Regions from separate parts of the Gryllotalpicola kribbensis genome, predicted to be linked through region 2. Evidence: predicted binding sites of a transcription regulator. Region 2 holds the regulator's gene; each other region holds the start of a gene.
What was found. The regulator LexA, encoded in region 2, represses DNA repair genes until DNA is damaged. The targets are predictions, from matches to a motif close to TCGAACANNTGTTCGA.

Region 1: the regulator LexA is predicted to act here: its motif matches at 7,259-7,274, upstream of ABD716_RS14135 (HNH endonuclease signature motif containing protein).
Region 3: the regulator LexA is predicted to act here: its motif matches at 2,366-2,381, upstream of ABD716_RS12025 (HNH endonuclease signature motif containing protein).

Annotation. Positions count from the first base shown of each region.
Region 1 is NZ_BAABBX010000016.1:380,596-390,208, reverse strand. Features, by position in the region: gene uvrC (excinuclease ABC subunit UvrC) at 1-1,489, opposite strand, end outside; gene uvrA (excinuclease ABC subunit UvrA) at 1,492-4,386, opposite strand; gene add (adenosine deaminase) at 4,562-5,626, shown strand; gene ABD716_RS14135 (HNH endonuclease signature motif containing protein) at 5,677-7,215, opposite strand; gene ABD716_RS14130 (ABC-F family ATP-binding cassette domain-containing protein) at 7,521-9,095, shown strand; gene ABD716_RS14125 (GNAT family N-acetyltransferase) at 9,150-9,613, opposite strand, start outside.
Region 2 is NZ_BAABBX010000002.1:24,038-33,650, reverse strand. Features, by position in the region: gene ABD716_RS01390 (regulatory protein RecX) at 1-339, shown strand, start outside; gene miaB (tRNA (N6-isopentenyl adenosine(37)-C2)-methylthiotransferase MiaB) at 443-2,074, shown strand; gene miaA (tRNA (adenosine(37)-N6)-dimethylallyltransferase MiaA) at 2,077-3,093, shown strand; gene dapF (diaminopimelate epimerase) at 3,006-3,887, shown strand; gene ABD716_RS01370 (class I SAM-dependent methyltransferase) at 3,892-4,509, opposite strand; gene hflX (GTPase HflX) at 4,555-6,102, shown strand; gene ABD716_RS01360 (methylenetetrahydrofolate reductase) at 6,108-7,082, shown strand; gene lexA (transcriptional repressor LexA) at 7,106-7,807, opposite strand; gene ABD716_RS01350 (LysM peptidoglycan-binding domain-containing protein) at 8,035-8,421, shown strand; gene ABD716_RS01345 (histidinol-phosphate transaminase) at 8,484-9,608, shown strand; gene hisB (imidazoleglycerol-phosphate dehydratase HisB) at 9,613-9,613, shown strand, end outside.
Region 3 is NZ_BAABBX010000015.1:544,276-553,888, forward strand. Features, by position in the region: gene ABD716_RS12010 (ROK family protein) at 1-63, shown strand, start outside; gene ABD716_RS12015 (MarR family winged helix-turn-helix transcriptional regulator) at 162-647, shown strand; gene ABD716_RS12020 (ABC transporter permease) at 631-2,259, shown strand; gene ABD716_RS12025 (HNH endonuclease signature motif containing protein) at 2,382-3,680, shown strand; gene ABD716_RS12030 (oxidoreductase) at 3,792-4,619, opposite strand; tRNA gene ABD716_RS12035 (tRNA-Met) at 4,663-4,736, opposite strand; gene ABD716_RS12040 (DMT family transporter) at 4,836-5,783, shown strand; gene ABD716_RS12045 (flavin reductase family protein) at 5,891-6,463, shown strand; gene ABD716_RS12050 (LLM class flavin-dependent oxidoreductase) at 6,460-7,464, shown strand; gene ABD716_RS12055 (hypothetical protein) at 7,570-7,839, opposite strand; gene ABD716_RS12060 (cation:proton antiporter) at 8,186-9,613, opposite strand, start outside.

The DNA of each region.
Region 1 (9,613 bases), on a different contig from region 2:
TCCGGCGGGTCTCGCCCGTCTCGTCGTCGCGCTCGCCGACGGGGGCCGCCGCCTCCTCTTTCAGATAGGCGAGGCGCCGCGTGAGCACCTGGTAGATCGAGTCGGTGTCGTCGGTCGTCTCGGGGATCGAGAAGCGGCGGTACTGGTCTTTGCGCGGCAGGCCGTCCTCCATGACGACCATGGAGGCCACGACGTTCGTGCCCTGCAGATGGGAGACGTCGTAGCACTCGATGCGCAGCGGCGCCTCGGCCATGCCGAGCGCGTCCTGGATGACGTTCAGCGCCTGCGAGCGGGCGGTGAAGTCGGCGCTGCGGCGCGTCTTGTACAGGGCGAGAGCGCCCTTCGCGTTGATGGCGGCGGTCTGGGCGAGTTGGGCCTTGTCGCCGCGCTGTGCGGTGCGGAGCGCGACCGCTCCCCCGCGGCTCGCGCCGTCGAACTCGGTGCGCCGGGCCGTGAGCCACTGCTCGAGCGCCTCGCTGTCGTCGGGCACCTCGGGCACGATGACCTCGCGCGGGGGCGCGAAGTCGCCGTCGTAGGCGTTCTGCAGCACGGTCTCGACGAGCTCGCCGAGCTCGAGGTCGAGCTCTTTGTCGACGACCCAGCTGCGTGTTCCGCGGATGCGGCCGCCGCGCACGATGAACTGCTGCACCGCGGCCGCGAGCTCGTCGTGGGCGATGCCGAAGACGTCGGCGTCGACGTTGTCGGAGAGGACGACCGCGGTCTTCTCCATCACGGCGGTCAGCGCCTGGATGCGGTCGCGATAGCGGGCGGCCAGCTCGAAGTTCAGCTCGGCCGAGGCATCCGTCATCTCCTTGGTGAGCGTGCGCAGGTAGCGCTGGTCGCTGCCGGACATGAAGTCGACGAACTCGTTCGCGAGCTCGCGGTGCTCTTCGCGGGTGATGCGGCCGACGCAGGGCGCCGCGCACTTGCCGATGTCGGCGAGCAGGCACGGGCGGCCGGTCTGCTCGGCGCGGCGGAACACCCCGTCGGAGCAGGAGCGCATCGGGAACGCCTTGAGCATCAGATCGAGCGTCTCGCGGATGGCCCAGACCTTCGTGTACGGCCCGAAGTAGCGGCTCGTCTTGTCTTTGCGACTGCGGGTGACGAGCGCGCGGGGCACGTTCTCGCCGAGGGTGACGGCGAGGTAGGGGTAGCTCTTGTCGTCCTTGAAGACGACGTTGAAGGGCGGGTTGAACTCCTTGATCCAGGTGTACTCGAGCTGCAGCGCCTCGAACTCGTTGCCGACGACCGTCCACTCGACGCTCGCCGCGGTCGTGACCATGCGGCGGGTGCGCTCGTGCAGATTGCGCAGCGGCTGGAAGTAGTTCGAGAGCCGCGCGCGCAGGTTCTTCGCCTTGCCGACGTAGAGCACGCGCTGGCTCGCGTCGCGGAAGCGGTACACGCCGGGAGAGGTCGGGATCTCGCCCGTCTTCGGCTTGTAGGGAACGGTCTGGCTCGGCGCGCGCCCGTTGGTGATGGCGGGGCCCACGGTCAGGCGGATGCCTTCGCGAGAGCGCGCTCGTCGAGCCCCAGGATCTCGCGCAGGAAGAACCCCGTGTGGCTCGCCTCGACCTGGGCGACCTGCTCGGGCGTTCCCGTGGCGATCACCTGACCGCCGCCCGCGCCGCCCTCAGGCCCGAGGTCGATCAGGTAGTCGGCGCTCTTGATGACATCGAGGTTGTGCTCGATGACGATGACCGTGTTGCCCTTCTCGACGAGGCTGTCGAGCACGAGCAGCAGCTTGCGCACGTCTTCGAAGTGCAGGCCCGTCGTCGGCTCGTCGAGCACGTAGATGCTGCGGCCGTTGGTGCGGCGCTGCAGCTCGGTGGCGAGCTTGACGCGCTGCGCCTCGCCGCCCGAGAGCGTCGTGGCGGACTGGCCGAGTCGCACATAGCCGAGGCCGACGTCGACGAGGGTCTTCAGGAACCGGTGGATCGAGCCGATCGGCTCGAAGAACTCGGCCGCCTCGGCGATCGGCATGTCGAGCACCTCGGCGATGTTCTTGCCCTTGTAGTGCACCTGCAGCGTGTCGCGGTTGTAGCGTGCGCCGTGGCAGACCTCGCAGTCGACGTAGACGTCGGGCAGGAAGTTCATCTCGATCTTGATCGTGCCGTCGCCCTGGCAGTTCTCGCAGCGGCCGCCCTTGACGTTGAAGCTGAAGCGGCCGGGCTGGTAGCCGCGGGACTTCGCCTCGACGGTCTCGCTGAACAGCGTGCGGATCTTGTCGAACACGCCGGTGTAGGTCGCCGGGTTCGACCGCGGGGTGCGGCCGATCGGCGCCTGGTCGACGTGCACGACCTTGTCGAGGTTGTCGACGCCGGTCACGCGCGTGTGCTTGGCGGCCACCTTGCGTGCGCCGTTGAGGCGCTGCGCGAGGACGCGATAGAGGATGTCGTTGACGAGGGTCGACTTGCCGGAGCCGGACACCCCCGTCACCGCGGTGAAGACGCCGAGCGGGAACTCGACCGTCAGGTCCTTGAGGTTGTTCGCATTGGCGCCGACGACCTGCAGCATCCGCTTCTTGTCGACCTTGCGGCGCTTCTTCGGCACGGCGATCGCCTTGCGGCCGGCGAGATAGTCGCCGGTCAGCGAGTCCTTGTTGTCGACGAGCTCGTCGTAGGTGCCGGAGTGGACGACCTTGCCGCCGCCCTCGCCCGCGCCGGGGCCGATGTCGACGATCCAGTCGGCGGTGCGGATCGTGTCTTCGTCGTGCTCGACGACGATCAGCGTGTTGCCCAGGTCGCGAAGGGCGACGAGGGTGTCGATGAGGCGGCGGTTGTCGCGCTGGTGCAGGCCGATCGAGGGCTCGTCGAGCACGTACAGCACGCCCGTGAGGCCCGAGCCGATCTGCGTCGCGAGCCGGATGCGCTGCGCCTCGCCGCCCGAGAGGGTTCCGGCCGCGCGCGCCATGTTCAGGTAGCCCAGCCCGACCTGGATGAGGAAGTCGAGGCGCAGCTTGATCTCGCGCAGCACCTGAGCGGCGATCGTCGCCTCGCGGTCGGTGAGCGTGAGCTTGTTCATGAACTCGCGCGAGTCGGTGAGGCTGAGCTCGGCGACATCGGCGATCGAGTGGTCGTGGATGAGCACCGAGAGCACCTCGGGCTTGAGGCGCTTGCCGTCGCAGACAGGGCACGGCACCTCGCGCAGGAACTCGGCCCAGCGCTGGCGCTGGGTGTCGGTCTCGGCCTGGGCGTACTGGCGCTCGATGTAGGGCACGACGCCCTCGAAGCCCGAGGTGTAGCTCATCTCGCGGCCGAAGCGGTTGCGCCACTTGACCTTGACCTCGAAGTTCTCGCCGTGCATGACCGCCGTGCGCACGCGCTCGGGCAGCTTGTTCCACGGCGTGTCGAGGTCGAAGTCGAGGTCGCGTGCGAGGCCGGCGAGCAGCTTCTCGTAGTACTGGTAGAGGCTCTTGCCCTGGCTCGTCCACGGGATGATGACGCCCTCGGCGAGGCTCAGCTCGGGGTCGCCGAGCAGCAGCTCGTCGTCGACGGCCATGCGCACGCCGAGGCCGGAGCACTCGGGGCAGGCGCCGAACGGCGCGTTGAACGAGAAGGTGCGCGGCTCGATCTCGGTGAGCTGGATCGGGTGCCCGTTCGGGCAGGCGAGCTTCTCGCTGAAGGTCACCCATGCCTCGGGCGAGTCTGCCGGGGCGTCGACGAAGTTCACGTCGACGAGGCCGTCGCTCAGGCCGAGCGCGGTCTCGATGGAGTCGGTGAGCCGGCCGAGGATCTCGGGCCCGGCGACCAGCCGGTCGACGATGACCGAGATGTCGTGCTTGTAGGACTTCTTCAACGTCGGCGGCTCGGTCAGCGCGTGCTGCTCGCCGTCGACGAGGACGCGGGCGAAGCCTTTGGCCGCGAGCTCTTTGAAGAGGTCGACGAACTCGCCCTTCTTCTGCTTCACGACGGGGGCGAGCACCTGGTAGCGAGTGCGCTCTTCGAGCTCCATCAGCTGGTCGGCGATCTGCTGCACGGTCTGGCGCTGGATCTTCTCGCCGCACACGGGGCAGTGAGCGACGCCGATGCGCGCCCAGAGCAGGCGCATGTAGTCGTAGATCTCGGTGATCGTGCCGACGGTCGAGCGCGGGTTGCGGTTCGTGGATTTCTGGTCGATCGAGACCGCGGGGCTCAGACCCTCGATGAAGTCGACGTCGGGGCGGTCGACCTGGCCGAGGAACTGGCGCGCATAGGCCGACAGCGACTCGACGTAGCGGCGCTGGCCCTCGGCGAAGATCGTGTCGAAGGCGAGCGAGGACTTGCCTGAGCCGGAGAGCCCGGTGAAGACCACCAGGGCATCGCGGGGGATCTCGAGGTCGACATTGTGCAGGTTGTGCACGCGCGCGCCGCGCACGCTGAGCTTGGCTCGCGAGCCGACCGGGTGCACGTGCCCGAACGCTGCGGAAGTAGTGGGGGACGTCACCTTTCGAGTCTAGATTCGACCACCGACATTGCGCTTGGCGGGGGCCTCGCCTGCGCTTGGCGCGGGCCTCGGCCGAGCCTCGCCTGCGCTTGGCGCGGGCCTCTGTACCGAGTGACGGCGGCCGTGCCACGATGATCGCGTGCTGGCATACCGCGACTACCTCAGGCTCCTTCCCAAGACCGAGTTGCATTGCCACTTCGTCTCGACGCTGAGTGCCGCACGACTCATCTCGCTCGCCGACCGCTACGGGGTCGAGCTGCCGACCACCGACCCCGAGGAGCTGTTCGCCTACGACGACCTCGCCGACTTCCTCGTGGCGTTCCGGGCGGCGACCGACGTGCTGCGCACGTCGGAGGACCTCGCGACGACCGCCTACGACGGGGTCCGTGCCGCGGTGATCGCGGGCAATCTGCGCTACCGCGAGTACGGCGTGAACCCGCAGTACTTCGCTGCGCGCGGCATGGGCTACCGCGAGTTCCTCGAGCCGGTGATCGACGGCCTGCGTGCAGCCGAGCGCGATCTGGGCGTCGGCTTCCGACTCGTGGTGGCGATCAACCGGCGCGAGTCGGCGGGAAGTGCCGTCGAGCTGGTCGAGCAGATGATCAGCCACCCGTACCCGGAGGTGGTCGCGCTCGGGCAGGACGACCTCACGCCCGAGAACACCGAGGACCCCGGGCGCTTCGCCGAGGCATACGCGCTGGCGAAGCGGCACGGCTTCCACCTCACCGCCCATGCGGGCGAGACCGCAACCGCCTCTGCAGAGGACGTGCGCGTGGCCGTCGACGTGCTCGGGGTCGATCGCATCGACCACGGCTACCGCGTGCTCGACGACCCCGAGCTCGTCGCGCGCCTGCGCGAGCGGCAGCTGCCGTTCGCGACCACTCCCCTGTCGACCCGCGCACTGTCGGGGTGGGCGCTCGACCCCGGTCACCGGATTGCGCGGATGATCCGCGCCGGGCTCAACGTCTCGGTCTCGACCGATGACGGCGTCTTCTTCCGAACCGATATCGGCCGCGAGTACAGCGAGGGCCTCTTTTCGTTCGGCATCGACGCGGAGGGCGCCAAGGCGGTCGCTCTCGCCGGCATCGACGGCGCGTTCTGCGACAGTGATGAGAAGGCTCGGCTGCGCGCGGCATTCCACGCCGAGTTCCTGGCGCTCGACGCGCTGCTCGAACCAGGGGCGCACGCGGCCGCGCCCGCGTAGCCGCACGCGGCCGGCCGCAGCGCGACGCCACACACACACACACTTCCGCCTCATGCGCCGACGCTCTCGAGCCGTAGCTGCGCCTGCCCCCCGGCCTTCGAGTGCAGCCTGATCGGATCTCGCCCCGGCCACAGCAGCCAGTACTCCGAGCCGCGCCGCTCGACGCGCGCACCATGGTTGTGCAGCATCAGGTGATGTCGCCTGCAGAGCAGGACGCCGTCGCGCGTCTCGGTTCTGCGGTTCGCGGGACTCGCGCCCCAGGGGTTGTCGTGATGCGCCTCAGCGGCACCGGGAGGCATCGGGCAGTCGGGCCAAAGGCACCCGCCGTCGCGCGTCGCCATCGCTCGCCGCTGTCTGCCGGTGAAGAGCCGCTGGTCCTTTCCGACGTCGATCGCCTGGCCTGTCTCGTCGAAGAGCATGGGGGTGAACCCGCTGCCGCAGACCATCCGCAAGGCATCCGTCGCGGTGATCGGGGCGTTCGCCCCGTCGACCCAGGCGATGCCCTCATCGGGCCCCGCACACGGGAGGCCGAAGGATGCGCCCGGGCAGCTGGTGTGATCGCCCGCGTGATGCCGCGCGAGAATCGCCTGCGCCGTGCGCGCCCTGGCGAGATCGCGCGTGGTGACCGCCACCGTGACCTGGGGCCGCTGCCGCGAGAGCAGCACGTTCTGCTCGGACCGGCCGCCGCACTCGACCAGGTCGACGAGCGTGTCGGCCTGTAGCTGCTCATTGCTGCGCGGGTCGTCGTCGAGCTCGCGTGCCCAAGCGAGCTCGGCCTCGTCGCGGAAGCGCGGGCCGCCGAGCCGCGGCGACAGCATGGCACGGATCGGCCCATAGAACCGTGCATCGGATTCCGGGTCGAGATCGATGTCGTAGTGCACCATGCCGCTCGTACGCACGTGCCGTCGGAACGAGCGCATCTCCTTCCGCTGCTCGGCCTCGCGGGCGGCCGCCAGCGTGTCGAGCGAGGCGCGCATGCGCTGAGCGGCACGGGAGAGGTCTTCAGGAGACCACTGGCCCGACCAGCAGTCGGCGATCAGTTCGAGCACCCCGCGGCGCCACGCGACAGCCAGCTCGCTCAGCCGGGGCGTGCCGAGCGCTCGCCGTAGCGCGTCGCCCTGCGCCGCGCTCAGCCACTCGTTGCGCACGGCGACGCCGATCGGCGCGTCCCACGAGCCGGGCAGGCCGGCGAGGGCCGATATCGAGCGCGGCGCAGGCTCGCCCCGCGGCTCACCTGCCGTCGGATGAACGGGGGCGACCGCCTGGGCGGTCTCGAGCAGATCGCCCACACGGATCAGCCGAGTGGCCTCGTCGCGGCTCACCCCCGTGAGGTTCTGAATGAGCCCGACGCCGTCTCTGAAGCCGCGCCGCTGGGCGAGCCCGTCGACTCCGAGCTCGCGCGCGGACTTGCGCTGAATGTCGGCGGCGAGCAGTGAGATGGTTCCGCCGATTCGCGAGCGGATGCCGCCGAGCAGCTGCGTCGCCCGGGCCTCTTCGTCGGGCGTCAGCGCCGCGAGATCGTCGGCACACGGCAGCGCCCGGTCGACCATGGCGGCCAGGCTCTGAAGCGACTCGAGTACCGAAGACACGCCATCAGGCTAGAGCGAACCACCGACATTCAAGGCCTGGATGGCGAATGTGTGTACTATTTCGTTGATTTCGGTATGTGAGCGGAAAGTGCTGCCCAACGGGTGACCGGCCCACGCATCCATGCCATCATTGACGTGTTCCCGCGGATCACCCGCTATGCCAGGGAACGGGAGGAAGGACAGGGAATGACGGGCATCACCGGTTTCGCGACCACTCGCTGACACCGCCGCCTGCCCGCCCCTGATCGAGCACCAAGGCTCCGCCGTGTCGGCATTCCATCTCGACACCAACCGGAGCCTTTTCCATGCCCTCTGCACCCTCGGTCGTCTTGAACGACCTCACATTCACCTGGCCTGACGGCGATCTCGCCCTCGACGGCCTCACCGGCTCCTTCGGCCGCGGCCGCACCGGCCTCATCGGCGCGAACGGCGCCGGCAAATCCACGCTGCTGCGGCTGATCGCGGGCCGTCTCACGCCGACGAGCGGGATCGCGACCGTCACGGGCACGGTGGACTATCTGCCGCAGCACCTCACGCTCGATGCGGATGCCACGGTGGCCGAGCTGCTCGGGGTGCGCGCCGCGGTCGACGCCGTCCGCGCGGTCATGCGCGGCGACACGGACCCCGCGAACTACGACCTCATCGGCAGCGACGGCTGGGATCTCGAAGAGCGTGCCGCCGCCGAGCTCGCAGCGACGGGGCTGCCCGCCGACCTCGACCGCCGGGTCGACGAGCTGAGCGGAGGCGAGGCGATGCTGGCCGGCGTCGTCGGGGTGCGGCTGCGCGGGGCATCCGTCGCCCTGCTCGACGAGCCCACCAACAACCTCGACGGCGACGCGCGTGAGCGGCTCTACGAGCTGGTGCGCGGGTGGCGCGGCGCGCTCATCGTGGTGAGCCACGACACGGCGCTGCTCGAGCTGATGGATGACACGGCCGAGCTGCGTGGCGGCGCGCTCACGGTCTTCGGCGGCCCGTTCAGCGCCTATCGCGCCTGGCTCGACGAGCAGCAGGCGGCGGCTCGGCAGGCTCTCGCCACCGCCAAGCAGCGCCTGCGCGTGGAGCAGCGCGACCGGATCAGGGCCGAGGCCAAAGTGGCGCGCAGTGCCGCAGACGGTCGGAAGAAGCGAGCGAACGGCGATTTCGGCAAGGCGATGTTCGATGCGATGAAGAACTCGGGTGAGAAGTCCGGCGCGAAGATCCGTGGCCTGCATGCGGGGCGCGAAGCCGAGGCCAAGGCGGCGGTCGAGGCCGCAGACCTGCTGATCCGCGACGACGATCGCATCACGGTCGACCTGCCGGACCCGGGACTTGCGCGCGGGCGCCGGATCGCCGTGCTGCGCAGCGCGGACGGGCGCGAGTTCGTGCTGCAGGGCCCCGAGCGGGTCGCTCTCACGGGGCCGAACGGCGTCGGCAAGACCACACTGCTCGAGCGACTCGTGGGCGGCGAGGGCCTGCTGGCGGAGCGGGTCGCGTACCTCCCGCAGCGCATCGACACCCTCGACGAGAGCGGAACCGTGCTGGCGAACGTCGCCGCGTCGGCGCCGAACACCACGACGGGTGAGCTGCGCAATCGGCTGGCCCGCTTCCTCATCCGCGGCGACGCCGTCGACCGGCCGGTCTCGAGTCTGTCGGGCGGCGAGCGCTTCCGGGTCGGGCTCGCTCGGCTGCTGCTCGCCGACCCGCCGGCCCAGCTGCTGGTGCTCGACGAGCCGACCAACAACCTCGATCTCGACTCGATCGACCGGCTGGTCGAGGCGCTCTGCGCCTATCGCGGCGCGCTGCTCGTCGTGAGCCACGATCGCGGGTTCCTCGAGAGGCTGAACCTCGACGTCGAGCTGCGGCTCGAGGCATCCGGCAACCTCACGACGCTGGCGCGCTGAGTGCGACGCCCTGCGCACGCGACGCCCTGCGCACGTGACGCCGGCCGCGTCGTTTCAGTGCAGGGCGGCCGCGAGCTCGGTGTCGGCGAGGTCCCGGAAGGCGTAGACGAGCCGAACCGCCGACGGGTCCGGGTTGCCGGCATCGGGCCCGCGGTGCACGAGCTTCATGCCGAGCTTCTCGGCGACCGCCTTCGACGCCGCGTTGTGCTCGAGCAGGTACGCGATGACTGGGGATGCCGGGCGCGCGGCCTCTGCTCGCGAGATCGCCCGCCGGCTGAGCTCCGTCGCGAAACCACGACCCTGCGCCGCGGGCGCGAAGCGGTAGCCCAGGTTCCACACCCCGCCGGGCAGCACCGAGCAGCCGCCGTAGCCGACGATCCGGTCGCCGCCACGCTCACGTGCGACCCAGGTGTCGAGCCCGACGGCATCCCAGACGGCCATCCAGCGCCGCACCCTCCCGACCGTCTGCGCGCGCTCAGTGGGGCGCAGGCTCGGGAAGTGCTCCCAGACCCGCGGGT
Region 2 (9,613 bases):
GACCGGCTCGAGAGCGTGGGTCTGCTCGACGACGCCGCTCTGGCCGTCTCGCTCGTGTACGCGGCCCGTGCCCGCAAGGGGCAGGGGCGTCAGGCGATCGAGAGCGAGTTGCGGCGGCGGCACATCGGTGAGAGCGCCATCGAGACGGCACTGGCCGATTACGACCAGGAGGACGAGCTCGAGCGTGCGACCGAGGTCGCATTGAAGCGCGTCACGCAACTGCGTGAGCTCGACGACCAGACTGCCAAGCGGCGCCTGTGGGGCTATCTGCAGCGTCGTGGCTACTCCGGCGATGTGATCGGCATCGCGGTCGGTGACGCGATGGCCACGCGGCGCTGACGCGCCCTGGTTCCGACGCGCGGCGCATCAGTCGGCGCGTGTTGAGCTCGACGCTGGGCGGCGGCGCTCACATCGCCCGCGCAAAACGTAGACTTGACGAACCATGAGCACCGTCACCCCCAGCCGTGAGGCGGGTCGGCCGAGTGAGGCGCCGACCGTGATCGCAATGTCCGACGCCGCTGTCGACGAAGCGGGGCGTCGACGCACCTACGAAGTGCGCACCTACGGGTGCCAGATGAACGTGCACGACTCCGAGCGCCTCGCCGGCTCACTCGAGGCGGCGGGCTATGTTCCGGCGGCCGGCGAAGAGGCCGACATCGTCGTCATCAACACCTGCGCCGTGCGCGAGAACGCCGACAACAAGCTCTACGGGAACCTGGGTCACCTCGCATCCGTCAAGCGCCGTCACGCCGGTATGCAGATCGCCGTCGGTGGCTGCCTCGCCCAGAAGGACAAGAACGTCATCCTCGAGAAGGCGCCCTGGGTCGACGTCGTCTTCGGCACGCACAACATGGGGGCGCTGCCCAGCCTGCTCGAGCGGGCCCGGCAGAACGACGCCGCAGAGATCGAGATCCTCGAAGCGCTCGAGACGTTCCCGTCCACGCTGCCGACGAAGCGCGACTCGAGCTACAGCGGCTGGGTGTCGATCTCGGTCGGCTGCAACAACACCTGCACGTTCTGCATCGTGCCGTCTCTGCGTGGGAAGGAACGCGACCGTCGCCCCGGCGAGATCCTCGCCGAGATCCAGTCGCTCGTCGACCAGGGCGCGGTCGAGGTCACGCTGCTCGGTCAGAACGTGAACTCCTACGGCGTCGAGTTCGGCGACCGTCAGGCGTTCGGCAAGCTGCTGCGTGCTGCCGGGCAGATCGAGGGGCTCGAGCGAGTGCGTTTCACGAGCCCGCACCCGGCTGCCTTCACCGACGACGTCATCGACGCCATGGCCGAGACCCCGAATGTGATGCCGCAGCTCCACATGCCGCTGCAGTCCGGCTCCGACCGTGTCCTGCGCGCAATGCGCCGGTCCTACCGGTCCGAGAAGTTCCTCGGCATCCTCGACCGGGTGCGCGCCAAGATCCCGCACGCCGCCATCTCCACCGACATCATCGTCGGCTTCCCCGGCGAGACCGAAGAGGACTTCCAAGAGACCTTGCGCGTCGTCGAGCAGGCGCGTTTCGCGTCGGCGTTCACCTTCCAGTATTCGATTCGCCCGGGTACCCCGGCCGCGACCATGGCCGCCCAGGTGCCGAAGGCCGTCGTGCAGGACCGCTACGACCGACTGGTCGCCCTGCAAGAGCGCATCTCTTTGGAGGAGAACCAGAAGCAGCTCGGTCGCACGGTCGAGGTGCTCGTCTCCACGGGCGAGGGCAAGAAGGACGGCGAGACGCACCGCATGAGCGGCCGCGCCGAAGACAGCCGGCTCGTGCACTTCGAGGTTCCGGCGGGCTCGCCGACGCCGCGCCCCGGCGACGTGGTGACGGTCGAGATCACGCACGCCGCACCGTTCCATCTGCTGGCCGATGCGCCGGGCGGGGCACCGCTCGCGATCCGCCGCACGCGGGCCGGCGACGCGTGGGATCGCGATCAGGCCGAGGCCTGCGGCATCCCCTCCGGTCACAGCCACGGCGGGGCGGCGGGCGCCGTCTCCCTCGGCATGCCGACCCTGCGCCCCCTGGGCGAATCGACGATCGCAGTGGCGACCTCGCCGATCTACGACCCGAACGACGAGTTGCGCTGAACGTGACCGGCGCGCCGCTCCTCGTCATCGTCGGCGCGACCGGCACCGGCAAGTCCGAATCGGCGATCCGCACCGCCGAGCTGTTGCGCGCACGCGGCGAGACGGCCGAGATCGTCAACGCCGACGCGATGCAGCTCTATCGCGGTATGGACATCGGCACGGCGAAAGTGCCGGAGGCCGACCGGCGGGGCATCCCACACCACCTCTTCGACGTTCTCGACGTCACCGACGAGGCGAGTGTTGCGGCGTACCAGCGCGACGCCCGCGCCGAAGTCGAGGCGATCGCGGCGCGCGGCGCTGTTCCGATCCTCGTCGGCGGCTCGGGACTCTACGTCTCGAGCGTGATCTACGACTTCCGCTTCCCCGGCCGCGATCGCAAGCTGCGGGCGCGCCTCGAAGCAGAGCTCGACGAGCACGGGCCCGGCCTCCTGTTCGCACGGCTCAAGGCCGCCGACGCCGAAACCGCGGCGAAGATCGACCCGGCCAACGGCCGCCGTATCGTGCGCGCGCTCGAGATCCTCGAGCTCGCCGAGCGCGGGCACGGCGCCGCCCTTCCGGCGTCGCCGAGGCTGTGGCGTCCCTCGGTCCTGATCGGCCTGTCGACGCCGCGCGAGCTGCTGGTCGGCAGGCTCGACCGCCGCGTCGAGCAGATGTGGCGCGCGGGCCTCGTCGCCGAGGCGGACCGGCTGCGAAGCGCCGGCATCGAGCGCGGCGTGACGGCATCCCGCGCGATCGGCTATGCACAGGCGCTCGCGCAGCTGCGCGGCGAGCTCACCGAGGCCGAGGCGATCGCCCAGACGCAGGCGCTGACCCGCCGCTACGCGAGGCGCCAGGTCAGCTGGTTCAAGCGCTACGAGCACGTGACGTGGATCGACACCGAGGCGGGGGATGCCGCGAGCAGGGCCCGCCTCGCCGTCGATAGGCTGATCGAATGGCGGTCAAGCTCCACTTCAGCAAGGGTCACGGCACCGGGAACGACTTCATCCTCTTCGCCGACCCCGATGGCTCGCTCGACCTGACGACCGACCAGATCCGGGTGCTCTGCGATCGGCACTTCGGGATCGGCGCAGACGGTGTCATCCGCGCCGTTCGCTCCGCGAACCTCGACGCCGGCGCTGCCGCACTGGTCGAGAACCCGGGCGCCGAGTGGTTCATGGACTACTACAACGCCGACGGCTCCGTCGCCGAGATGTGCGGCAACGGCATCCGCGTGTACACCGAGTTCCTGACGCGCAGCGGCCTTGCCGAGCTCGCCCATGGCGAGATCCTCGCAATCGGAACGCGCGCGGGCGTGCGCGACGTGCAGCGCTCAGCGCTCGGCTATCAGGTCGACATGGGGCTCTGGTCGACCGACGACGACGAGCCGCTGGTCAGCGCGAAGGGGCTCAAGGTGCCGCGGCCCGGCCTCAGCATCGACGTGGGGAACCCGCACGTGGTCGTGGCGCTCTCCGACGACGACGAGCTCGACGGCCTCGACCTGGCCTATGTTCCGGTCATCGACCCCGAGCCGGTGTACGGGGCGAACGTCGAGTTCGTGGTGCCGGGCGACCCGCTCATCAGAGACGGCGTGGGGCACATCAGTATGCGGGTGCACGAGCGCGGTGTGGGCGAGACGCTCTCGTGCGGCACCGGAACCGTCGCCGCCGCTCTCGCGATCCGGCACTGGGCAGGCGACCGCGCCCCTGACGACTGGCGCGTGTCGGTTCCGGGCGGCACGGTTGCGGTGCGGATGTTCCCCGGCGAGGACGGCGAGCATGCCTCGCTCTCGGGTCCGGCCGAGCTCGTGTTCGACGGCGAGGTGACGCTCGCCTGACCGCTCAGTCGGCGTGATGTCGCACGCGCAGCACGCGGAAGCCCTTGCTGGTGGCTGCGCGGGTGGTGCCGAACGGCGTGGGGAGCGACGACTCGAGCCAGCGCTGCAGAGAGTCGGAGCCGAGGTTCCGCGCGACGACGAGCCAGGCATCCGACCCCGGCTCGAGTCGCGGCAGCCACGTCTGCAGGAGGCTGTGCAGCTCGTTCTTGCCGACCCGGATCGGCGGGTTCGACCAGATGGTCATGAACGACACTGCTGCGGGAACATCCTCGGGGCGCACGGCGTTGACGTTGCTGAGTCCGAGTTCGGCCGCGTTGCGGCGCACCAGGTCGAGGGCGCGCTCGTTGACGTCCACGGCCCAGACCGTGGCGTGCGGCGAGGCGAGCGCGAGTGACAGCGCGATCGGACCCCACCCGCACCCCAGATCCAGAAGATCGCCCCCCGGCGGCGGTGTCGGCGTGTTGGCGAGCAGCACGGCGGTGCCGGTGTCGACGTGGTCGGGGCTGAACACCCCGGCGCCGGTGGTGACCGTCAGCTCGCGCCCGGCGAGTCGCACCTCGATGGGCCTCAGCTTCGGGTCGCTTCCCGGTGACGCGCTGAAGTAGTGGTCACCGGAAGACATGTCAGAAACGTACAGCACCGACAGAAGTAGAGTTAATCCTCACATATGACCTCAGATCACACCGCCTCCTCCGGCACCGAGACGCACGCCGACGACGACGTCGTCGCACGGGTGCTCGCGAACGCCGACTCCAAGGCGGCCGGGTACTCCCTCTTCGGCCAGCGAGCGCAGGCATTGCAGACGGGGGATGCCGCAGGCTTCGGCGACACCGACGGCGAGCAGTTCGACCGCGACGAGCGCGCGGCGCTGCGCCGTGTCGGCGGCCTCTCGACCGAGCTCGAAGACGTCACCGAGGTCGAATACCGTCAGCTGCGGCTCGAGAACGTCGTCCTCATCGGCGTCTATTCGGGCGGTTCGCTCGAAGACGCCGAGAACTCGTTGCGCGAGCTCGCAGCACTCGCGGAGACCGCCGGCGCGGTCGTGCTCGACGGGCTCCTGCAGCGGCGCCCGCACCCCGACCCCAGCACGTATCTGGGCCGTGGCAAGGCTGAGGAGCTCGCCGCGGTCGTCGCCCACCTCGGCGCCGACACGGTGATCGCCGACACCGAACTGGCCCCGAGCCAGCGTCGTGCGCTCGAGGACGTGGTGAAGGTCAAGGTCATCGACCGCACGGCGGTCATCCTCGACATCTTCAGCCAGCATGCCAAGAGCCGTGAGGGCAAGGCACAGGTCGAGCTGGCACAGCTCGAGTACCTCTTGCCCCGACTGCGCGGCTGGGGCGAGTCGATGAGCCGCCAGGCGGGCGGCCAGGTCGGCGGCGCGGGCAACGGCATGGGAAGCCGCGGACCCGGCGAGACGAAGATCGAGCTCGATCGGCGGCGCATCCACTCGCGCATGGCCAAGCTGCGCCGGCAGATCAAGGAGATGAAGCCCGCGCGCGAGGCGAAGCGCGCGAACCGCCGGCGCAACGAGGTGCCGTCCGTGGCCATCGCCGGCTACACGAACGCGGGGAAGTCGAGCCTGCTCAACCGCATCACGCGCGCGGGAGTCCTGGTCGAGAACGCGCTCTTCGCGACGCTCGATTCCACCGTGCGTCGTTCTCAGACGGCCGACGGGCGCCCCTACACGCTGGCCGACACCGTCGGATTCGTGCGCAACCTGCCGCACCAGCTCGTCGAGGCATTCCGGTCGACGTTGGAAGAGGTGCAGGACGCCGACGTCATCGTCCATGTGGTCGACGCATCGCATCCCGATCCCGCAAGCCAGCTCCAGACGGTGCGCGACGTCATCGGTGAGGTCGGCGCCGGCGACATCCCCGAGCTCGTCGTGTTCAACAAGGCCGACCTCGTCGACGGCGACACTCGGCTCGTGCTGCGTGGCCTCGTACCCGGTGCCGTCTTCGCGAGCGCTCGCACAGGGGAGGGCATCGACGAGGTGCTCGCGCGCATCGCCTACCTCATCCCCGACCGCTCCGTCCCTGTCGAACTCCTCGTGCCCTACGACCACGGTGAGGTCGTCGCCGCCCTGCACGATCATGGCCGGGTGACGGCGCTCGAGTACACCGAGCAGGGAACGCGTGTCTCCGCACTCATCGACCCGAGCAGGCTGGCGCCGTTCGAGCCGTATCGGCTGCAGGCGGTGGGCCACGAGTGAGGCGCGTGCCGTTCTCGTTCGAGCTGCACCCTGCGCGCTCCCCGCAGATCGCCCGGCAGCTGCCCGACCGCATCGCTCGCCTGGTGGCCGCCGGCCCTGAGTTCGTGTCGGTCACCTACGGCGCGGGCGGCTCGTCGCAGGATGCCTCGCTGGACGTTCTCAAGCACGTGATCGAGCACCACCCGCAGGTGCGCACGATGGCGCACCTCACGTGCGTGGGCTCGACGGTGCAGGCCGCTCACGACACGGTGCGGACGTTCATGGATGCCGGGGTGCACAGCTTCCTCGCCGTACGAGGCGATCTGCCGGCCGGCTCGCCACCTGACGCGTTCCCCGGCGACATCCGCTCGGCGGCGGAGCTCGTGCAGCTGATCCACGCCGTGCAGAGCGAGCGACGCCCCTGGCGCGAAGTGGCGATCCCCGGCACGCCGGGCATCATGCTCGATCGTGACGGGCGCGAGCGCATCGCGATCGCCGTGGCGGCGTTCCCCAACGGGCATCCGTCGTCGCGCTCGTGGCAGCAGGACATCGACACTCTGCTCGCGAAGCAGGCGGCAGGCGCGAATCTCGGGATCTCGCAGATGATCTTCCATGCCGACGACTACTTCCGCATGGTCGACGCCGCCCGTGCCGCCGGCGTCGAGTTCCCCATCCTTCCAGCGATCACGCCGGTGACGACCCCGGCCGGACTCGCTCGCAATCTCGAGCTCTCAGGCGAGCGTGCGCCCGAGGCGTTCGCCGCCGCCCTCGCCGCCGAGCAGAACGAAGCGAGACGTCGTGAGATCGGAGTGGACTTCGCCGCGGACCTGACGCGCCGGCTGCTCGACGGCGGCGCGCCGGGAATCCACCTCTACACGCGCAACATGCACGAGGTGCCGCTGGCGGTGCTCGCGCGCGTCGGCCTCATCGATGAGGCGCGCTTCGCCCAGCTCATCGCTCCCGATTTCACCGGTGCGACACCGGTCGAAGAGCCCGCCTGAGCGGACTCTTCGGGCCCCATGCGTCAGACGGCGCGCAGAACGGCCACGACCTTGCCCAGCACCACGGCCTGGTCGCCCATGATCGGCTCGAACGCCGAGTTGCGCGGAAGCAGCCACGTGTGACCATCGCGCTGCCGGAACACCTTGACGGTGGCTTCGCCGTCGAGCATCGCGGCGACGATGTCGCCGTTGACCGCGTCCTGCTGCTGGCGCACGACCACCCAGTCGCCATCGCAGATCGCTGCGTCGATCATCGACTCGCCCGCGACCTTGAGCATGAACAGGTCGCCGTTGCCGACGAGCCGGCGCGGGAGCGGGAAGACCTCTTCGACCTGCTGGTCGGCCGTGATCGGTACGCCGGCGGCGATGCGGCCGACGAGGGGCACCAGCATCGCGTCGCCCACAAGCGCCTTGGTCTCGAAGTCGTCGGTCTGCTCGGTCGGTGACGGCGGGTCGATCAGGATCTCGAGCGCTCGCGGCCGGTTCGGGTCACGGCGCAGATAGCCCGAGAGCTCGAGCTGGTTGAGCTGGTGCGTGACGCTCGACAGTGAGGCGAGGCCGACCGCGTCGCCGATCTCACGCATGCTCGGCGGGTACCCGCGGGCAGCCAACGACTTTTTGATGACGTCGAGGATGGCGAGCTGCTTGTCGCTGAGGTTCTTGCGGCGCCTGGTGCGCCGTTTGGGCGAAGCGCCAGTGTCTTTGGCGACTGCATCTGTGGTCACGTGAATCCCCAATGTCGGTGGTCCCTGGTTGCATTTCGACCAGTGAGCCACACATTAGCGGCAATCCCCCTCTGTATAGGGGATTTGTTCGAGCGACTCGCCGAAACCGGTGGATAACTTCGCTAGAGACGTGGGACTTGCGCCATAGACAGATCGAAGATAGCTTCGGAATGGTTCGAAAACTCGAATATGCGTTCCGAACCTGGTGACGAAGGTAGAGGTCTACGATGAGCACCATCACTGTGCAGATGTCCGGCGCGGCAGGGCGCCGTCCCGCTCCGTCGGCTGGGGTCGCCCGTTCCCACCTGCGCCTCACCCGCCGCGGTCGCGCGCTGCTTGTCGCTGTCGTCGCCGCTCCCGTGCTTGCCGTGACGGTGTGGTTCGGGCTGAACGGGGGCGGCGCGGCAGCCGACGGTCACTCCGCCGCCCGTCCCGCAGCGGTCGAGCAGGTGACGGTGGCGCAAGGGCAGTCGCTGTGGCAGATCGCGGTCGAGGTCGCACCTCACGACGATCCGCGTGACGTCGTCGCGGCGATCGTCGACATGAACGGCCTGCAGAGTTCCGTCCTGACCCCGGGGCAGACGCTCGCGATTCCCTCGCAGTACTCGAAGTAACGCGCCCCAGCCGGCGGCCCAGGCGACCCAGAGCGCGTGATGCGCCCGCCTACGATGGATGAGTGACGTCACTCTCCGAGCTGCCGATTCGAGACGACCTGCGCGGGCGCGAGCCCTATGGTGCGCCGCAGAGGCACGTGCGCGTCGAGCTCAACGTGAACGAGAACACCCACCCGATCCCCGGCGATGTCCAGGCAGATGTGCTCGCCCGGTTGGCCGAGGCGGTCGCGGGCGCGAATCGATACCCCGACCGTGAGTTCGTCGAGCTGCGGTCGGCTCTCGCCGCCTACCTCGGGCACGGCCTGACACGCGATCACCTGTGGGCGGCGAACGGCTCGAACGAGATCCTGCAGCAGCTGCTGCAGGCGTTCGGAGGCCCGGGGCGCAGGGCGCTCGGCTTCGCCCCGACCTACTCCATGTACCCGCTGCTGGCATCCGGAACCGGAACCGAATGGGTGGCGGGCGACCGCGATGCCGATTACGAACTGTCCGCAGCGCGCGCGGCCGACTGGGTGCGGCGAGTGCAGCCCGACGTCGTCATTCTCTGCTCGCCGAACAACCCGACCGGGACTCCGCTCTCGCTCGACGTCATCGAGTCGGTGTACGACGTCGCCGGCGGGATCGTGATCGTCGACGAGGCGTACGCCGAGTTCTTCCCGGCCGGCGAGCCGAGCGCTCTGACGCTGTTGCCGGGCCGTGAGCGCCTGGTGGTCTCGCGCACCATGAGCAAGGCCTTCGCATTCGCGGGCGTCCGGCTCGGCTACCTCGCGGCGGATCCGGCGATCGCCGATGCGCTGCGCCTCGTGCGCCTGCCGTACCACCTGTCGGCCCTCACGCAGGCGGCCGCGCTCGGAGCCCTGGCCCACTCGGGCGAGATGCTGGCCATGGTCGATGAGATCAAGGTGCAGCGCGACCGGATCGTCGACGGGCTGTCGGCCCTCGGCTACCGGCCCTATCGCACCTGGAGCAACTTCGTGCTCTTCGACCGGGTGGAGAATCCACGCGAGGTGTTCGACGAGCTGCTGGCCGAGGGCATCATCATCCGCGAGATGGGAATCCCGCACAGCTTGCGCGTCTCCGCCGGCACCGAAGCCGAGACCGGCGAGTTCCTCGCTGCGATGGCGCGCTACGTCGAGCGTCACGGCAGGCCACACACGGCGGCGTCCGAGCAGTCCCCGGTAGGCTGACGCCA
Region 3 (9,613 bases), on a different contig from region 2:
GCCATCCAGCGCGCGCTGATCGAGGTGCGCACCGACCCGTTCGAGCTGCAGCCTGTGCTCTGACGGGCTGGCGCGGCCGCCCTCAGGGCAACGCGCAACCGCCTCGGTCGAGAGCCGCCCGATTAGTTGATTTCAGCACGCAACTAGTTTATAGTTGCATAGTGGAACAATCACGCGGGGAGATCGAACAGCAGCTGCACGAGCAGCTGCTGCGCATCTGGTACCGGCACACCGCAGCGGCGGCCCTGCTGACCGAGAGCGACAGCGCCCTCGACCCGGTCGCACAACTGCTGCTGCGCATGGTGATCGGCCAGGGCCCGGTGCGCTCGAGCGAGCTCGCCGAGCAGATCGGCCTGTCGCGCCCCGCCGTCAGCCGGCGCGTCGCCTCGCTCGAGAGCGCGGGACTCGTGGCATCCGTTCGCGACCCGCAAGATGGTCGCGCAAGCCTTCTCAGCGCGACCGATGACGGCAGGGCCCGCATCGACGCGATCACCCACAGCGGCGCCGCCACCGTCAAAGACCTTGTCGGGGATTTCACGACAGACGAGATCGACACCCTCACTCGACTTCTCAAGCGGTTCAACGACACCTCGACCGCCCGCATCGCCACCAGCCTCACGAAGGAAGCACATGACCAGCACAGCTGAAGCCGTCACCCCGGTCGAGGCGCCGGCCCCCGCCGGCATCCGCGCCCGCTATCGCGCCTGGTACGGGAAAATGCCCACCGGGCTGCAGATGATCGGCCTGCAGCTCTGGCTGCCGGTGTTCTTCGTCATCGCCTTCGTGTTCTGCTACGTCTTCGCGTTCCACGCGCCGGCGTTCAAGAACGTGCCCGTCGCGGTCGTCGGCTCCAGCTCGGTCATGCAGCCGGTCGCCGAGCAGCTGCAGGGCGAGTCGAAGGGCGCCGTCACGGTGCGCGTCGTCGAGTCGCTCGCCGACGCCAAGGCCCAGGTCCGCAGCGGTGAGCTCGCCGCCGCCTACCAGCCGGGCGACGGCAGCGCGAACCTCGTGATCGCGAGCGCCGGCAGCTTCCAGCTCGCGAGCCTCGCCCAGCAGTTCTTCCAACAGGTCGGCGCCGCCTCGCAGACGACGGTGCACGTGGACGATCTCGCGCCACTGCCGGCCTACGACTCGTTCGGCACCTCGCTCTTCTACCTCACGCTCGTCTGCACGATCGCCGGCTACATGGTTTCGATGTTCGTCGGCATGATGGGCGGCGGCCTGAAGCACTGGCAGCGGTTCTCGGTGTTCGCCGGCGCCAGCATTCTGTTGCCGGGTCTCGCCCTCGCTCTCGCGCGCTTCGTGGTGCATGCCGTCGACGGGCACTTCTTCCAGCTCTGGGCGATCGGCGCCGCGACGAGCTTCGCCGTCGGCTGCGTGGTGAACGGCCTCGCCTATTTCATGGGGCGCTTCGTCACCGGCGCCGCGCTGCTGCTGTTCGTCTTCGCGAACGTGCCGGGCTCCGGCGGTGCGTACCCGCCCGCGCTCGTGCCGCAGCCGTTCCGCTTCCTGCACGACTTCGTCTCGGGAACGGCGACGATCAATCTCTTCCGCCGCACGGCATACGGTGTCGGGCCAGAGGCGTGGCACGGTTGGGTTCTGCTCGGCGTCTACGCCGCGATCGGCATCGTGCTCGCGCTGGCCGGCAAGCCGTTCTTCATGTGGAAGATGCGCCGGCAGCGTCTTGCGGGCAAGAAGTCGATGATGATCAGCGCGCAGATCGCGTCGATGACGCACGCGGGCTATGTCACGCCCGTCGTCGCGGGGGCTGCCACCGGTGTGACGGCGGATGCCTCGGCCGCGCAGGCCTCGGAGAAGACCGCAGCCGCCGCCACCGCGGACGGCCCGACCGGCGCGGGGGCGGCGACCCCAGCCGCGGCCGCGAGCGGGGCGACCGCACCCGAGGCGGCCGCACCCACCCACGCGGCGGCCCCGGTGGTCGCGCAGCCGGGCATGCCCGCGACCGTGGCCGCCTCGGCACCCCAGTCGTTCGTCGTCACCGCCACCGCCGCCTCCGACTCGGGCCCGGTCGAGCTGACCGTTCGGCTGCAGGCGACCGGCGAGGTCGCGGCTGCGGCCCCCGCGGAAGCCGCCCCCGCGGCCGGTGACCGCGCCGGCGAACGGCGCGGCCGCCAGCACCACGAGCGCCGCCCGCACGACCGCGAGGAGGAGCAGCGCGACGAGGAGCGCGGCATGGACTACTCGGTGGAAGAGGCCGACGGCGACGCCATCGCGGCAGAGACCGGCGCCCTCGGCTGATTCGCGTCGACATGCTCGCCGCCCGCGTACCTGTGGAAAAGTCGGCCCGGTTACCGAAGTTGTGGAATGTTTGTTCCCATTAGATATTGCTGCGCGCCTACGCAAATCGTAAACTTGTTCGCATGGAATTCGTCGGGCAGAGTGCCGCACTAGCCCTGCAGGGGCTGAGTGCGATGCTCCCGTTGCGGGCCTGTGGGCTCAGCGACGCCCAGCTGGTGGACTTCCTCGGTCGTGTGAACGAGGTCAAGCGTCAGGTTGAGGCGCTCGAACTGGCGGGGGTCGCCGAGTTGAACCGACGCTCGGATGCCTCGCCGGGCGCCGACTCGCTGGCCAAGCGCCTCGGGCACAAGACCACCGCACAGGCGGTCGAGGCGATGACGGGGGCGTCCGGGAAGTCGGCCAGGCGGCTGGTCGCCGATGTGGAAGACCTGGCGAAGCTTCCGGTGGTCGAGGCGGCGGTGCTGGGCGGGCTCATCGGGCGCGAGAGCGCGCAGGCGATCAGCAGCGAGCTGAAGAGCGCTGCAGATGCGGCCGCGCCGTCCGAGGTGGCGACCGTCGAGAGCGAGCTCGTCGAGCTCGCCGTGATGATGCCGGCCGATCGGCTGCGCGAGGTAGCGCACAGACGCGCCGCCGCGCTGACCCCCGAGGTCGTCGAAGAGCGCGCGCGAGTCGCCCACGAGAAGCGGTTCTTCTGGATCGGCAAAGAGGAAGACGGCGCCGCGCGCGTGTCCGGGCTGCTGCCGGTGGAATACGCGGCGACCTTGCGCACCGTGCTCGACGGCTACGCGAGCCCCAAGCGGAAGGTCACCTTCGCCGAAGGCCAGCAGGCCCCGGCCGACCCTCGCACGATCGGCCAGAAGTACGCCGATGGCCTGCGCGACGTGTTCGCCGCCCACGCGCGTCTCGCGGACACGCTCGAGCTCGGCGGCGACCATCCCACCGTGTGGGTCTCGACGACCGAGGCCGAGCTCGCCTCGGGGAAGGGCCTGGCGTTCTTCGCCGGGTCCGCCGAGCCGACGAGCGTGCAGCTCGCCCGCAAGATGGTCTGCAGCGGGGGCCTGCAAGAAGTCGTGCTGACCGAGGCGGGTGCGTTCCTGCGGCTCGGGCGCACAAGCAGAGGCTTCACCCGCCGGCAGCGCCGGGCCATGGTCGCCCGCGACGGTGCCGAGTGCGTCATTCCCGGCTGCCATGTGCCTGCCTACCGCACCGAGGCGCACCACGTGCTCAGCTGGTTCCAGGGCGGCCCGACCGACGTCGACAACGGTGTTCTTCTGTGCCCCTTCCACCACGACGAAGTCGAGAAGGGGCCGTGGCAGATCCGCATGATCGACGGCAGACCCTGGGTGCGCTGGTCTTACGGCGGAAAGATCATCGACTGGCAGCCCGTGAACTCCAACACCCCGATACCGCTCAGTTCCTGACCCCGACGGCGAGGCAGAGGTCTGCCCGCTGTGAGGCGTGGAGGTCGGCGGGGGTCGACACGCTCTGGCGAGCGCCGAAGTCGGTGGAGCGACGGAAACCGTGACGTGCTGTTACCCGTCGAAGTCCGTCGACACCGTGACGTGCTCCCAGGCGGCGAGCTCGGCCTGCTGCGACGCGAGCTCTGCCCGCGTGCGCGCGAGGGCATCGGTGCCGAGCAGCAGCCGCAGCGGCGGCTCGGGCGATGCGACCACGTCGATGATCGCCTGCGCGAACTTCGCGGGGTCGCCCGGCTGGCTGCCGTCCTCAGCAGCGCTCTTGCGGCGCGTGCCCGCCGTCGAGGCGTAGTCCGCGATCGGCTCGGCCGACTGCCCGAGCGATCGCCCCGCGAAGTCCGTGCGGAAGCCGCCCGGCTCGACGACGACCACGCGGATGCCGAGCGGCTCGAGCTCCTGCCGCAGCGACCCCGACAGGCCTTCCACGGCGAACTTCGAGGCCGCGTAGTAGCCCGAGCCGACCGGCGAGGTGCGCCCCGCGATCGACGAGAGGTTCACGATCGTTCCCGAGCGGCGTGCGCGCATGCCAGGAAGCACCTGCTTCGTGACATCCACCAGCCCGAAGAAATTGGTCTCGAAGAGCTCGCGCACCGCGGCATCCTCGCCCTCTTCGACGGCCGCGCGGTAGCCGTGACCCGCGTTGTTGACGAGCACGTCGATGCCGCCGAACCGCGTGTCAGCCTGCGCGACTGCGGCGACCACCTGGTCGTGCCTGGTCACGTCGAGCGGCAGGGCGAGGGCCGAGCCGGGATGCCGGGCCGCGAGCTCCGTGATCGAGTCGGCGTTCCGCGCGGTGATCACCGCATTGTCGCCACGATGGAGCACCGCTTCGGCGAGCGCGCGCCCGAAGCCCGTCGAACAGCCGGTGATGAACCACGTCGTCATGCTTCGATCCTGCCCCCGGCCGCGCCGCGATGCGACCACACCGACGCGACGGCAGGATTCGAACCTGCGGCAGACGGAGTATGAAACCGTTCCCTTCGACCACTTGGATACGCCGCGATGCCTCACACGGTAGGCACCCGCCCCGCGGCGGTGCGAGGCGTGTTGCGCCCGCTTACGCCGCGTTACGAAACGTGCCGCTACAGTCGAGACATCCCCATGAACGCCCCCGCCGCCTCCCGCCCGTGGGGCTTCGTGCTGGTCGCCGTCGCCGGAGTGCTCTGGGGCACGGGCGGTCTCGCCGCGACCTTCGCGGCGCAGCACAGCACCCTCTCGTGGCCCGCGCTCTCGGCGCTGCGCCTCGTCGCCGGCGGGCTCCTCATGGTGGCGCTCACCGCGGCCACGGGCGAGCTGCGGCGCATCCCCCGTACCCCTGCGTCGCTGCGGCACATCGGCCTGACGGCGCTGCTCTCGGCCGTCTATCAGGGCGCGTACTTCCAAGCCCTCGCGCTCGTCGGCGTCGCGGTGGCGACGGTCATCGCGCTCGGTTCGGCGCCCGTCGCCGTCGCGATCGCGAGCGCGATCAGGGGGCGGCGCATGCCCTCCGCCGCCGTCATCGTCGCGCTCGTCGCCGCCGTGGTCGGGCTGATTCTCGTGACGGATGCCCCTGCTGTGGCATCCGACCCGGCGAAGACCGCGCTCGGCGTGCTGCTCGCGCTCGTCGCCGGCCTGTCGTTCGCCGGCACCACGGTCGTGAACCGGCGGGCCGTTCCCGGCCTCACGCCCGCCGCTCTGATCGCGACCTCGTTCACCGTGGCGGGGCTGCTCGTCGCGATCTGGGGCGCGTTCGCGGGCTTCGACCTCATGGGCACGGATGCCGCCGGCTGGGCCTGGATCGCCTTCCTCGCCGCCGTGCCCACGGTGCTCGCCTACCTCGCCTTCTTCGGCGGCCTGCTGCGCGGGGTGCCGTCGACGACGGCTGCGATCCTGTCGCTCATCGAGCCCGTCACGGCGACGGTGCTCGCGGTCACCGTGCTGCGCGAGCCGCTGACGCTCGCGGCATCCATCGGCATCATCCTGCTTCTGCTCGCCGTCGTCCTCGTGCGCCCGCAGCGGGCGGGGGACGGCGCCATTGCGACGGTCGACGAGGCCGAGCCGGGTACCTGACGGTCACACGGTGCAACACTTCTTGGCACAGGGCGCGATGAGCAAACAGGCTGAGAATGTCAACAGGACGCGCCGTGCAGGCCGCGCCGTCGCAGAAGGAGGACCACGTGGCGGAACCCGAACGTCTTCACCGGCTTGAGAACGACGACCAGGCGACCGCTCTCGGCGGTCTGTCCGCCGACGAGTTCAAACTCGCCTTCCGTCACCACCCCGCCGGCGTCGCACTGATCACCGCCGACGCCGGTGAGGGCCCCGTTGCGATGACGGCCACGTCGGTGTTCTCGGTGAGTGCCGAGCCGCCGCTGCTCGTGTTCTCGATCTCCGACCAGTCGTCGGCGTCCGCCACGATCACGAAGGCCGACACGCTGATCGTGCACCTGCTGTCGGCCGACCAGCTCGACCTGGCGCGCCTCGGCGCGACGAGCGGCATCGACCGCTTCGCCGACACGTCCCTCTGGGACCGCCTCATCACGGGCGAGCCGTACTTCCCCGCCGTGCGCACCTGGATCCGCGGCCGCGTGATCGACCGCATGCGCGCCGGGTCGTCGACGGTCGTCGCCGTGCACGCGCTGCAGGCGCGCCTTCCCGAGACCGATGTCGCGGAGTCCGCGGCCCCCCTCGTCTACTACCGGCGCACGTGGCATGAGCTGAGCGACGAGTCGGAAATCGGCCGGCAGTGAGCCTGCGCCGTCTCGGCTTCCTCACCATCGGGCTCTTCGACCCCGAGCACCCGCGTGACGGCCACGAGACGACCCTGCAGCTCATCGAGCTCGGCGAGCGACTCGGCTTCGACTCGGCGTGGGTGCGCCAGCGGCATCTGCAGTTCGGCATCTCGTCGCCCGCGACGGTGCTGGCCGCCGCGACGCAGCGCACGGCGCGCATCGAGCTTGGCACGGCCGTCATCCCGCTCGGCGCCGAGAACCCGCTGCGCCTCGCCGAAGACCTCGCGACCGTCGACGTGCTCTCGGGCGGCCGGCTCAACCCGGGGTTCTCGACCGGCACGCCCATGCACTTCGACGATTACAAAGAGGCGCTCTACCCCGGCACCTGGCGCGACGAGGACCTGAGCTACGCGCGCCTGCTGCGGCTGCGCGGCTTCGTGCGCGGCGACCAGGTGAGCGACTTCTCGGGCCGCGAGGGCATCGAGGAGTACAGCGAGCGCGTCGAGCCGCACTCGAGCGGGCTCGCTGAGCGGCTCTGGTACGGCGCGGGCAGCCTGCGTTCCGCGCGCTGGGCGGGGGCCAACGGCTTCAACCTGCTGACCTCCTCCGTCGTGCAGAGCGAGGGCGGCAGCACCGACTTCGCCGCGGTGCAGCGGGCGCAGATCGACGCGTACCGCGAGGAGCGCGGCGCGGGCGCGCGCGTCTCGCAGGGCCTGGTCGTGATCCCGACGGATTCCGCGACCGCGGCGCAGGCCGAGAAGTACCGCGCCTACGCCGCGTCTCGCGCCCACCGCGTCGGCGTGCCGCAGGGCCCCCGGGGCATGCTGTTCGCGGCCGATCTCGTGGGCTCGTCCGCCGAGATCGCCGAGCGCCTCGAGGCCGACGCGGCGTTCCAGGCCGTCGACGAGGTCGCCTTCGCCCTGCCGTTCAGCTTCGAGCACGACGACTACGAGCAGCTGCTCGGCGACATCGCGGGCGCCCTCGCACCGCTGCTCGGCTGGTCGCGTTCCGATCGCTGACGGCAGCGCCGCGGCTCGCCCCTTAACGACGGTGGCCCGCCGGCGAGGCCGGCGGGCCAGGTGGTGGGGTGCGGAATCGGGGGTGGCGTGGTGGGCATCGCGACCTCAGCGCCACGCGTGAGCGCCGAGCAGCAGGCGCTCGGCGAGCTGCTCGCGCTCGCGCCGGCCCCGCTCGTCGATGTGCAGCCCAGCGAGCCGCCTGAGCTCCGGGTCGCGCGCGGGCTTCCGCGCCTTCCGCGGCTCGACGCTCGTGATCAGCACGAGGCTGAGCGCAAGGGCGACGCGGCGACCCAGGCTCAGCTCGGGCAGTTCCGCCAGATCGATCGTGAGCGTCGTCACGGTCGATTGGGGAGGGTGAGTTTGGATGTTGATCATTCGAATTTCCTTGAGGTGGGTGGCCGAGATCGACCGATCGATGGGATGGGAGATGAGATCGGACGCGAGAGCGGACGCGACGTCGAAGACGGTCGTCGCCCTCAGCGGGAAGGCGGGTGCCGGATCGCGGCTGCGATCAGACGGCGGTCGGGCTGCGGTCGAAGGCGGTGCGCTGCTAGCGGAGCCCGGCGACGCTCACGCGCCCCAGCCCGGAAATCGGGGCTCGACGCATGTCGCCTGCAGAGATGCGAATGAACATGCGGAACCCCCTTTCTCGGTGAATTGCCAGGCTAGCGAAACATCCGTGCGCTCCACAACCCGAAATGCGCGGGAATTCGAGCGGCTTTCAGACCTCGCCGTGCCGCAGCACCCGAGCCGCCGTCTCCTCCGCGTCGATCACGTGCATGACCTTCCGCACCGCGGCCTCTTGATAGCGACCCTCGGCGCGGGCCTGCAGCACGGCCTTCCGCTCGGCCTGGAAGAGCTCGATCCGCAGCGCGGCGTATGCGGCGTTCAGGCTCTCGCCCGTGGGCAGCGGCCCATCGTCGACGGAGGCCGACACGAATTCGGCATCCGCCGTCAGCCGCTCGAGCACGCGCGGGTCCGTGCTGTCGCCGGCGCGCTCGCGCACGAGGTCGAGCCCGGCCGCCTTGGCCTCGGCCATGAGCAGCTCGGCCTCGACCCGCTCCTGGTCGAACGCGCTCATGACGAGCCCGGCGCGACGCAGCACACGCGGAATCGGCACCGCGAGCAGCAGCGTTCCGATCACGATCACGAAGGCGAGCAGCTGCAGCACAGCCCGGTCGGGCGTCTCGGCGGGCAGCAGGAAGACGGCGGCGAGCGTCACGACGCCGCGCACCCCGGCGAGGGTCCACGGCACGATCGTGACCCACGGCCAGCCGACGCGGCGCATGCGGGCCGGGCCGTAGCGGAACAGCGGCGTCACGACCGCGCCCCAGATGAGACGGGTGACGACCACGGCGGCGAGCAGCGCGACAGCGATGCCGATGAGCTGCCCGACCGGGATGCCGCTCTCGGCCGCCGCTTCCACCGCGCGCGGCAGCGTCAGGCCGATGAGCAGGAAGACGAGGTTCTCGACGATGAACTGGATCGTGCGCCAGTTGAGCTCCTCGGCGACGCGCGCCTGGGCCGACTGGAAGCTCGGAGCGCGATAGCCGAGGAACAGCCCGGCCACGACCACGGCGAGCGCGCCCGAGCCATGCGCCGCCTGCGCGAGCAGGAACGCCAGGTACGGCGTCACGAGCGACAGGCTCGTGTCGAGCACGGGCGCCGCGAGCTTCCCGCGCACATAGCCCAGCACGAAGCCGACCAGCAGGCCCGCGGCGAGGCCTGCGACGACCTCGAGCACGAACGAGACGCCGATCTCGACCGGCGTGATCGTCGCCGTGATGGCCACGATCGCCGAGTTCAGGGCGACGAGCGCCGTCGCGTCGTTGAGCAGGTTCTCGCCGTCGAGCACCGTCGAGAGCATGCGCGGCATGCCCGCGCGCCGGGTCACCGCCTCGACCGCCACCTGGTCGGTGGGCGCGACGACCGCGCCGAACGCGAGAGCCGCGGCGACGCTGATGCCCGGAACGATCAGCCAGCTCACCCCGCCGACCGCGAGCACCGTGAAGGCGACGAGCCCGACCGAGCTGAGCAGAATCGGGTCGCGCCGGGTGCGCAGGTCGATGAGCGAGGCGCGCATCGCCGCCGAGAAGAGCAGGGGCGGCAGCACGCCGTAGAGGATCACGTCCGGCGCGATCGTGAGGCG